DNA from 3 places in the Gottfriedia sp. S16(2024) genome. Region 2 is predicted to be linked to each of the others. Evidence: riboswitches for the same ligand, from Rfam matches in the RefSeq annotation. Region 2 holds a riboswitch; each other region holds the start of a gene.
What was found. Region 2 has a riboswitch for cobalamin ahead of AB1282_RS17640 ((2Fe-2S) ferredoxin domain-containing protein). Riboswitches for the same ligand answer to the same signal wherever they lie in the genome.
Positions count from the first base shown of each region.

Region 1: linked by a shared signal. The riboswitch ahead of metE (5-methyltetrahydropteroyltriglutamate--homocysteine S-methyltransferase) and the one ahead of AB1282_RS17640 ((2Fe-2S) ferredoxin domain-containing protein) in region 2 are both predicted to bind cobalamin.
Region 3: linked by a shared signal. The riboswitch ahead of AB1282_RS21210 (ABC transporter substrate-binding protein) and the one ahead of AB1282_RS17640 ((2Fe-2S) ferredoxin domain-containing protein) in region 2 are both predicted to bind cobalamin.

Region 1 is NZ_JBFLUO010000001.1:3,186,554-3,189,770, reverse strand. Features, by position in the region: gene metE (5-methyltetrahydropteroyltriglutamate--homocysteine S-methyltransferase) at 1-1,325, opposite strand, end outside; cobalamin riboswitch at 1,473-1,671, opposite strand; gene AB1282_RS14920 (amino acid permease) at 1,933-3,217, opposite strand, start outside.
Region 2 is NZ_JBFLUO010000001.1:3,741,226-3,744,442, forward strand. Features, by position in the region: gene AB1282_RS17635 (DUF2187 family protein) at 512-706, shown strand; cobalamin riboswitch at 1,294-1,480, shown strand; cobalamin riboswitch at 1,648-1,829, shown strand; gene AB1282_RS17640 ((2Fe-2S) ferredoxin domain-containing protein) at 1,955-2,338, shown strand; gene cobJ (precorrin-3B C(17)-methyltransferase) at 2,392-3,217, shown strand, end outside.
Region 3 is NZ_JBFLUO010000001.1:4,434,206-4,437,422, reverse strand. Features, by position in the region: gene AB1282_RS21215 (ATP-binding protein) at 1-1,131, shown strand, start outside; cobalamin riboswitch at 1,279-1,450, shown strand; gene AB1282_RS21210 (ABC transporter substrate-binding protein) at 1,575-2,534, shown strand; gene AB1282_RS21205 (FecCD family ABC transporter permease) at 2,500-3,217, shown strand, end outside.

The DNA.
Region 1 (3,217 bases), 550 kb from region 2:
TTCGTTTGAGGAAAACTTCCAATAGTAGTCGTTGGTAAAATCGGTAAATTCATTACTTTATTTTGTAAAGGATATCTTAAATGAAATGGTACTGGTCTTCTAAAATCTTCTTCATTAATGGATTCTAATTCATTACGAGTTGATTGATTTTTTTCACTAAGTTGTTTTAAATTTTCTAAACAATTACTTGCATATTTAACTTCATTATCAAACATGCTCGCTTTGTTAATTAATAAACTTTTTAATATAACTAACTCTTCCAATTTTTCATCGGCAAACGCTAATGCATCAAATAATGTTTCATTTAATAAATTCTCTTCAGTTTTTGTAACTGGTACGTGAAGCAAACTACAAGATGGTTGAATCCACCAATCTTTGGGACTTATTTCTTCTTTGAGAGAATTCAAAAACTTAATGCAATCATTTAAATCATTTCTCCAAATATTACGCCCATTAACTATTCCTACACCTAGTACTTTGTCATTTGGAAATCCGTGCTCGAGTATTGACTGTAAATTTCCATCTTTACCGTGTACAAAATCAAGTCCAATGCCATCTACAGGGAATGAAATTAGTTCTTCATATTGTTCAACTGCTTCAAAGTAAGTTTGTAGCATTATTGATAATGAAGGGACAGCTTTTGCGATTTGAGCATAAACTTCTTTCATAAACCGAATATCTTCGCTTGATTCTTCTAACACAAAACATGGTTCATCAATTTGTACCCACTCAACACCTTCATTCTCAAGCTCTTTAAGCATTTGAATATATAGGCTTACTAGATTATTAATTATGTTTCGTTTTTCTTCTTCTTGGTAACCTTTTGCTAACTGTACAAATGTATAGATTCCTAGAATGACAGGTTTCGTTTTTATACCAAGCTCAAGTAATGCCTCTTTGTATGCTTCTAACGGCTTATTGTATAGTAATCTAGATTGCTTGTCCTTTTGATATTCAGGTACGATATAGTGATAATTTGTATTAAACCACTTCGTCATTTCACAAGCTACAATGTTTTTACTACCCCTTGCTAATGCAAAATATGTCTCTAGACTAGGTTTTTCATTTATTTCACCAAATCGACTAGGAATCCAACCAAACATAGTAGCAATATCTAACACATGATCATAAAACGTAAAATCATTTACAGGGACTAGCTCCACACCTAAATCGTGCTGTTTCTTTATTGAGCTTATTCTCAATGATTTCATTTCTTTTTCAAATTCTTCTTCATTAATTTTCTTTTGCCAAAAGCTCTCTAACGTTTTTTTCCATTCACGATTTTCACCAATTCTCGGATATCCTAAATTACTTATTTTTACCATTTTTTCCCTCTCCTTTTATCTAAAATAAAAAAGCATTTTTATCTCATAAGAGACAAAAATGCCTTTAAGTTGGAAAACATAAATAATTAGAATACGTTAACTTAAGCTTTCTTTCCATAAGGCACCTCCCTATCTCTCGTAGGTCAAACAGCGTCGTTAGAATAGGCAGGTCTCCTGACTTAAGAATCTTTGTAAATAAAAGCCTTCCCTAAATTAATAAGTGGCATCTTCTTATTTACTCCTCTATTACAGTGGCGGGACCGTGTTGGAATTAAACCAAACTTCCCTTTTAAGTAAATGATTTCAAACTATGATCTTCATTTACACCTATTCCCTACTATTTAGTTTTCATCATTTTGTCATAAAATGCAAAAATAGTCAAAATATTTATTTTTTATTTTCCGTATAAATTTTAAAAAAATTTTTATTTTAGGTTAAATAGATACTGCTGATTCATTATACAGACAATAAAAAAATGCACTCGCATGATAATCTCATCCATCTTAATTACTGGTTGATTTTATAATACGAACGCATTGATTGTTAAAAAAATTTATTTTTTTATTGTATAACTATAGTACCTCTTATTATCAAACTAAGTGATTGATCAGTTAGCTACCTTTTCATCTGTTTGAGCATCTAATGGTACACGTTTTCCGATACCGAAAGCATAAAAACAAATGACAAGGATTGCCAAGAAAATAATTCCCACAATAAGTGATATACGCGTGTCATCATTAAACCACATACCGATTAGGACCAAAACTAAATAAGCTAATGTTAAGTAGTTAGTAAATGGTGCAAAAGGCATTTTAAAAGGATGATTCTTAATTTCATCTCCCTTTACTTTTCTGAAACGAATATGACTAATTAGAATGACAAACCACGGGATCATCCCAGGAAGTACGCTTGCACTGTATACATACACGAATAAGTTTTTTGGTGCAATAAAATTTAAAATAACGCCGATTACTAAACCAATTAGTACACCAATCGTACCGAATAAAGGCACTCCGTTATTTGAGACTTTTGTAAAATATTTTGGAGCTTGTCCATTTACACCTAATGTATATAGCATGCGTCCTGCGCTATAAATACCACTGTTACAACCAGACATTGCAGCAGTGATTACTACAAAGTTAATAATTCCAGCAGCTGCTGTAATACCAACTTTTGCAAAAGTTACAACAAACGGGCTACCAATCGAATTTAGTTGGTCCCAAGGGAAAACCGTTACTATTACAAAAATAGCACCAATATAGAAGATTAAAATACGCCAAATAAGACTTTGAATCGCTTCTTTTAATGTCTTTTTCGGATTTTCTGCTTCTCCAGCTGTAATACCAATTAATTCAACGCCTTGATAAGCTCCAACAACTAGTGAAAGTGCAAAGAAGAAACCTGACCAACCACCTGTAAAGAAGCCGCCATTTTTCCAAAGGTTAGATATTCCAATCGCATTTCCTCCGTTTCCTAAACCGAAGAAAATTAGACCAAACCCTGCAACAATCATCAATAAAATTGTAACGACTTTAATCATTGCAAACCAAAATTCAAATTCACCAAATGATTTAACGGAAATTAAATTTGCTGCACCAAGAATCACAATTGCAATAATTCCTGGTATCCAAGCAGGTAGGTCTGGAAACCAATACTTCATATATGCCCCAACTGCAATAATTTCTGACATTCCAACAATAACCCACTGGAACCAGTTACTCCATGCAGTCATATACCCAGCTAAAGGGTGGATATATTTATGGCCAAATGTCGCAAATGAACCTGTACTTGGCTCTAGGTAAAGCATTTCCCCCATTGCACGCATAATGAAGAAGATAAAAATCCCCGAAATTGCATAAGCAAGCATTACTGATGGGCCTGTCCAATGAATT
Region 2 (3,217 bases):
TCCATCTTTTATATGCCCATTCTAACGAATTAATATTTAATTTTAGATACAGGTATTAGTTGATCAATGTTTTAAATGGTAATTAGCTTAAAATATCGTAGAATATTTTGTTTAATCTCCTTTACCTTTCGCTTGAAGTCAATTTTATAATAACCATATCGATGTCTTTAAACGCTCCTAAAATTTCAGTATTCAAAAAAAATACTATATTTATATCTAAAGTTTTGGTAATATAATAAAAAAGTAGTTTGAAAAAAAAAGTAATTAAAATCATTCTTCTTAATTTTTCATCATTGTATGAAACGAATAAAAAAATGTCCACTAGGTTATTTGTATAAGTTAGAATTACAAAAAGGATTTAGTCGTATTATCATTTAAGCTAGCTAACTTGGTACGAACTAATGTTCATCTACATATTGATGAAGGCGTTTTCAATTGTGAATAAGAAAAATCAAAATATAGCAATGAAGTGAAACTAAGAAAAATAATGATGATGATTGGGGAGAAGAAGATGAAATTCAAGGCAAAAAATATAGCTGAATTAGGGGAACATGTCTTTTTTAAGAATGGAATTAAAGGGATTGTTGAAAAGGTCAATGAAAATACAGTTATTGTAAATATAATCGATAATAAAACGGAATTGCTGTTTGAAGGAAACAGAACAGTTGTATCACACAAAAATTATCAAGTATTTGATGATGTATGAAGGAAAAAGGAAAGTCAGTTATACATGAGTTATAAAATATTTTAAACGAAAATTCTAAATATTGAAAATGTAAGCGTTTTCTGATATACTGAATAGTAGGTTGGATGGCATGTGTGGCCATCATCGTATTTGGCGTAGGTGGGGCCAGTACTCGGGACGGATTAGATAGGTTTTGTGATGTGAAAATGTAACGGGTTGATAAGATGTAATAGAGTAACAATGAAATTGTTGCTTATGGAACGGCTGTAGTAGTCGAGAAAATATAATTAAAAAACCTTGTAATTACAAGGTTTTTTTATTTTAATTTTTATAGAATTAAATAAAAAATAAAAAAAGTGCGGACAATTTCACGCACAAATTTACAAGAAAACCACACGAAGAGTTCTCTTTTTACTTGTCCTTAAATAACAATAAGTTTTAAAAAAAGAAATGTCGATATTTAATTTCTGCTATTTCTATATTAATTCAATTACTTAAACAGGATGAAGTTATTGGCGGTTAGCGTTTTCTTAAAAGAAGTCTAAAAACTCTTGAAATATTAAATCTGATAGACTAGTATATTAATATATAATAAATTAAATATTAATTTGTTAACAATTAGTTAAGATGCCTTAGGGCTTAATAGGGAATCTGGAGCATTACCAGAACTGTCCCCGCAACTGTAAGTGTGGACGAAATAGACAAACCACTGAAACGTTTATATGGACGTTACGGGAAGGGTCTAAAGTAGGAAGATACACAAGTCAGGAGACCTGTCTTAGCTTTTAAAGTTTCGAGTTCTTCGGGGGTTGAGAAGATGAAACGTTTGGACAAAAAGGATTATTTATTAACTTTCTTTGTGCTGGCGTTTTATCCGTTCAACTTATGTTGAACGGATTTTTTCGTTTTAATGATTCTAAATCATTTTTTTATGCCTCTAGAAGAAACAAGTCTTTTTAAAAATTGAATAGATTAGGATTGGTGCACAATGAAAATTGTGCTTAATAGGGAAGTACGGTTTAAATCCGTCACGGTACCCGCCACTGTAAGGGGAGTTCATTGCAGATGTCACTGAAGGAATTTGGGAAGACGCAATAGAATGATGAACCTAAGTCAGGAGACCTGCCTTTACCTAATAGCTTCAATCAACCTACGGGAACATAGGTAGAAGTGCTGAACTTACATCGCTATTTTTTGTGTGTATATATTCTGCACCCCTATGTTCATAGGGGTGCTTTTTTTATGAAAAAACGAAAGGGAGTGTGTGACATGACTACTTGGAATTTACAAGGAACGAAACACCATGTTTTCATTTGTAACGGCAGCAGCTGTATGAGAAAGGGTGGGGAGGAAGCGACACAAGCAATACGGAATGAAATCACCAATTTAAGCTTAGATTCAATCATACATACTACAAGAACGAGATGCAATGGGAGATGTAAGGATGCACCCGTTGCCATCGTCTATCCTTCAGGGACTTGGTATAAAAACGTAACCCCAGAAGTGGGAACTACGATTGTAAAGCGTCATCTGGCGGAAGGTCATTGCCTTCAGGAGCATTCGATCTATCAATATTCCGAAGCTGGATTCATACATCCAGAAGGGTCGGAATGCATCGAAGGAATACAAAAAGCGGTTAAAGAAAAGATTTAACAGCGGATAGTAGCTGGATTCTAGTTTGAAATTGTGAAAGGTGGCGTAATAGTGTGAAAGGCAAATTATTGGTAATTGGTTTTGGCCCTGGTGATGAAAAACATATTACCGGACGGGCAAAGGAAGCCATCCAAGAAAGTGATATCATCATCGGATACAAAACCTACGTTGATTTAATCAAGGGATTAATAGCTGGAAAGCAAATCATCAGCACAGGAATGACAGAAGAAGTGAGCCGTGCCCAAGAGGCTGTGAAACAAGCTGAGCTCGGTTACACGGTAGCTGTCATTTCGAGCGGTGATGCCGGTGTATATGGAATGGCAGGACTTGTTTACGAAGTGCTAATTGAAAAAGGCTGGAAAAAAGACTCAGGGGTAAAAGTAGAGGTGGTTCCTGGCATTTCTGCCATCAACTCCTGTGCTGCTTTATTAGGCGCGCCGGTCATGCATGATGCCTGTACGATTAGCTTAAGTGACCATTTAACACCTTGGAGTTTGATCGAGAAACGAATCGAAGCGGCAGCTCAAGCTGATTTTGTCATTGCCCTATACAATCCAAAAAGCGGGAGAAGAACACGGCAGATCATGGAAGCACAAAAAATTCTATTAAAATATCGCTCGCCAGACACCCCTGTAGGATTGGTAAAGAGCGCCTTCCGTGATAGTCAAAAGATCGTCTTAACCAATTTACAAGAGATGTTAGATCATGAAATTGGCATGTTAACCACCGTTTTAATAGGCAACTCTTCAACATTTTTCTACGATGAATTAATGATCACTCCGCGTGGTTATCAGCGGAAGTATACATTAAATCAGGCAATTCAGCCTTTGAAACCGCATCAGCGACTGCAAAAGGAAGCCGAACCATGGGCACTGGAGC
Region 3 (3,217 bases), 690 kb from region 2:
CATTCAAGTGATGAAATTGGAGAGCTTGCGTATTCATTTAACAAGATGAGTAAACAATTAAATTTTAATATGAATGCATTAAAACAAGAGAAAGAGAAGGTTTCTAATATTATTACAAGTATGGTAGATGGGGTAATTTCGATTGATAAAGAAGGTCAAATCGTGACATCAAATCCACCAGCTGAACGCTTTTTGAAAATGCTTAATGATGATCAGTTAGAAGATCCCTCTTCTCTTGTTTTAACAAATGAGTTATTAGATTTATTTGTATTAGTAGTCGAAAGTGAGAAAAAGCAATTTATCGAATTACATTTTGATCAAGGCAATTGGCAAGTTTTAATGTCGCCCCTTTATAATCAAACAAATATAAGAGGCGTTGTAGCGGTGATTCGAGATGTTACAGAACAAAGACGTTTAGAAAAGATGCGAAAAGATTTTATAGCGCATGTTTCTCATGAACTACGTACGCCTATTTCTTTATTACAAGGTTATAGCGAAGCGATTGTTGATGGGGTAGCAGAATCCAAAGAAGAAATGCAGGAATTGTCACAAATCATTTATGATGAGTCTCTTAGAATGGGGCGTTTAGTAAATGATCTGTTAGATTTAGCAAGAATGGAGAACGGTTTTACCGAATTAAATAGAGAGTTCGTTCCTCTAGTACAATTTGTGGATCGAATTTTACGTAAGTTTAAAGGTCTAGCAAAGGATAAAAATATTAAGCTATTTGGTGAAATCGACAATGTTTCGCATTTGAATATCTACATAGATGAGGATCGAATGGAACAGGTTTTTACAAATTTAATTGATAATGCAATAAGACATACGAATGAAAATGGAAGAATAATTGTTTCAGTAAATCAAAATGAAAGATCAACTACATTTAATTTTATTGATTCAGGTGCAGGGATTTCAAAAGAAGACTTACCATTTGTATTTGAACGTTTTTATAAGGCAGATAAAGCTCGTACAAGAGGTAGAAGTGGAACAGGTTTAGGTTTATCAATCGTTAAAAATATTGTTACAGCACATGGTGGATCCATCCAGGTTTATAGTGAAGTAGGACAGGGAACGACATTTAAAGTTAAAATACCGCATAATTTACGAATGAACGAAAAAGATGTAGAGTAATCTTGTTTCATATAAAACATATTTCCCATATGTTTAGAGAAGAAATTTCTACAAAACACACAAAAAACAAATAAAATGTTAGTAAAATCATAAACATATAAATAAAATAATTGAATTCTTACCCAATTTATCTTACGATTGAATTAATGAAATATTGATGAGTTTAGTGCAAGTATTGCTTAAAAGGGAATCTGGTATAATCCAGAACTGTCCCCGCAACTGTAATGTGGACGAAACGAATAGCCACTGTTCGAAAGAATGGGAAGGTCGGAGTAGGTTGAAACAAAGTCAGTAGACCTGCTAAATTCATCCTTGTTCAATTCTTCGGGGAGTAAGGATTTGAAGCAGCAGTTGCAAGACTTCTTGTATTTTTATGTTGTTTCAGCCCCGTTCAAAATGAATGGGGTTTTTTTTATGTATTTCAATTATTTAGGAGGATTTAAATGAAAAAGTTTTTATCAAGTTTTATCATTATGTTATTGTGTTTAGGATTATTTGGTTGTAATAATGATACGACACAAAAAAAATCGAATGTAAGTAAAACAGAACAAGCAACTTTTCCAATGACTGTTAAAGATGCAACGAACAAAGAAATTAGCTTTAAAGAGGCACCTAAAAGAATCGTATCACTTATTCCAAGTAATACTGAAATCTTATTTTCTATTGGTGATGGCAAGGATGTAGTAGGGGTAACAGATTTTGACAATTATCCAAAAGAAGTAAAATCAATTGATAAAGTTGGCGGAAATAATGCCGATATGACATATAATGTTGAAAAAATTATTTCATTGAAACCTGATTTAGTTTTAGCTCATGAATCAAGTTTAGGAATTTCTGCTGACGGTTTAGAACAGATAAAACAAGCTGGGATTAATGTTTTTGTCGTAAAAAATGCTGCAACTATTAATGATGTGTATGATACAATTCAACAAGTTGGAGAAATAACTGGAAAAACCGAGCAATCGAAAAAAGTTGTAACTGGTATGAAAACAAAATTAGATGAAATTAGCAAAAAAACAGCTAAAGCAACTACGAATCCAAAGGTATGGCTTGAAATTTCTGGTCCGCCAGAAATCTATACAGCAGGTAAAGGTACTTTCTTAGATGAAATGCTTTCGATTGTTCATGCTAAAAACGTAGCTGAAAGTGAAAAAGGTTGGGTAAAGTATAGTGAGGAATCAGCAATTAAAGCGAATCCTGATGTGATTTTAACAACTTATGGATATTATGTTCCAAATTTAGAAAAAACTGTAATGGCTAGGAAAAACTGGCAAACAGTAAACGCAATTAAAAATCACCGTGTATATGATGTTAATTCAGATACAACATCTAGACCTGGTCCAAGACTTGCAGAGGGAGTCGAAGCAATTGCAAAGGCGGTTTACCCAGAGCTTTATAAATAATACATATTTAATCTTTTTAATTCCAATTATCTTATTAATTTTTTTATTTATTTTAGGGGTTTCGATTGGGTCTACATCGATTCCCTTTTCTTCTATTATTTCTAGCTTTTCAGATGCTATATTTAAAACTGATTATGTTCCAGCTGATATTCAAACAATTGTCATGAATATACGAGTGCCAAGGGTTATGTTAGCTGGATTAGTCGGTGCGTGCCTTTCATTGGCAGGTGTTGCGTTTCAAGGAATACTTAAAAATCCTTTAGCTGATCCTTTTACATTAGGTGTTTCTTCAGGCGCCTCTGTAGGTGCAGTGTTTGTATTGTTTTTTCAAATAAGCTTACCTTTTGTTACTTATTTTACATTACCAGTAGTTAGTATCTTATTTGGATTTGGTACACTTATTTTATTATTACTCTTTGTTAGAAAACTGGATCGATCACTTAATGTAGAGACAATTATTTTAGGTGGAATTATCATAAGTTCATTTTGTTCTGCATTGTTGTCATTATTTATAACTTTTTCAAATAATGAATTACGTGCAGTAATTGGATGGTTAATGGGTAATATTGGTGGGAGAGGCATTCAGTACTCTCTAAGTTTATTACCGTTTTTAATCATTTCTTTCTTAATATTATTTAGTCAAAATAGGCAGTTAGATGCGATGACATTTGGGAGCACAAATG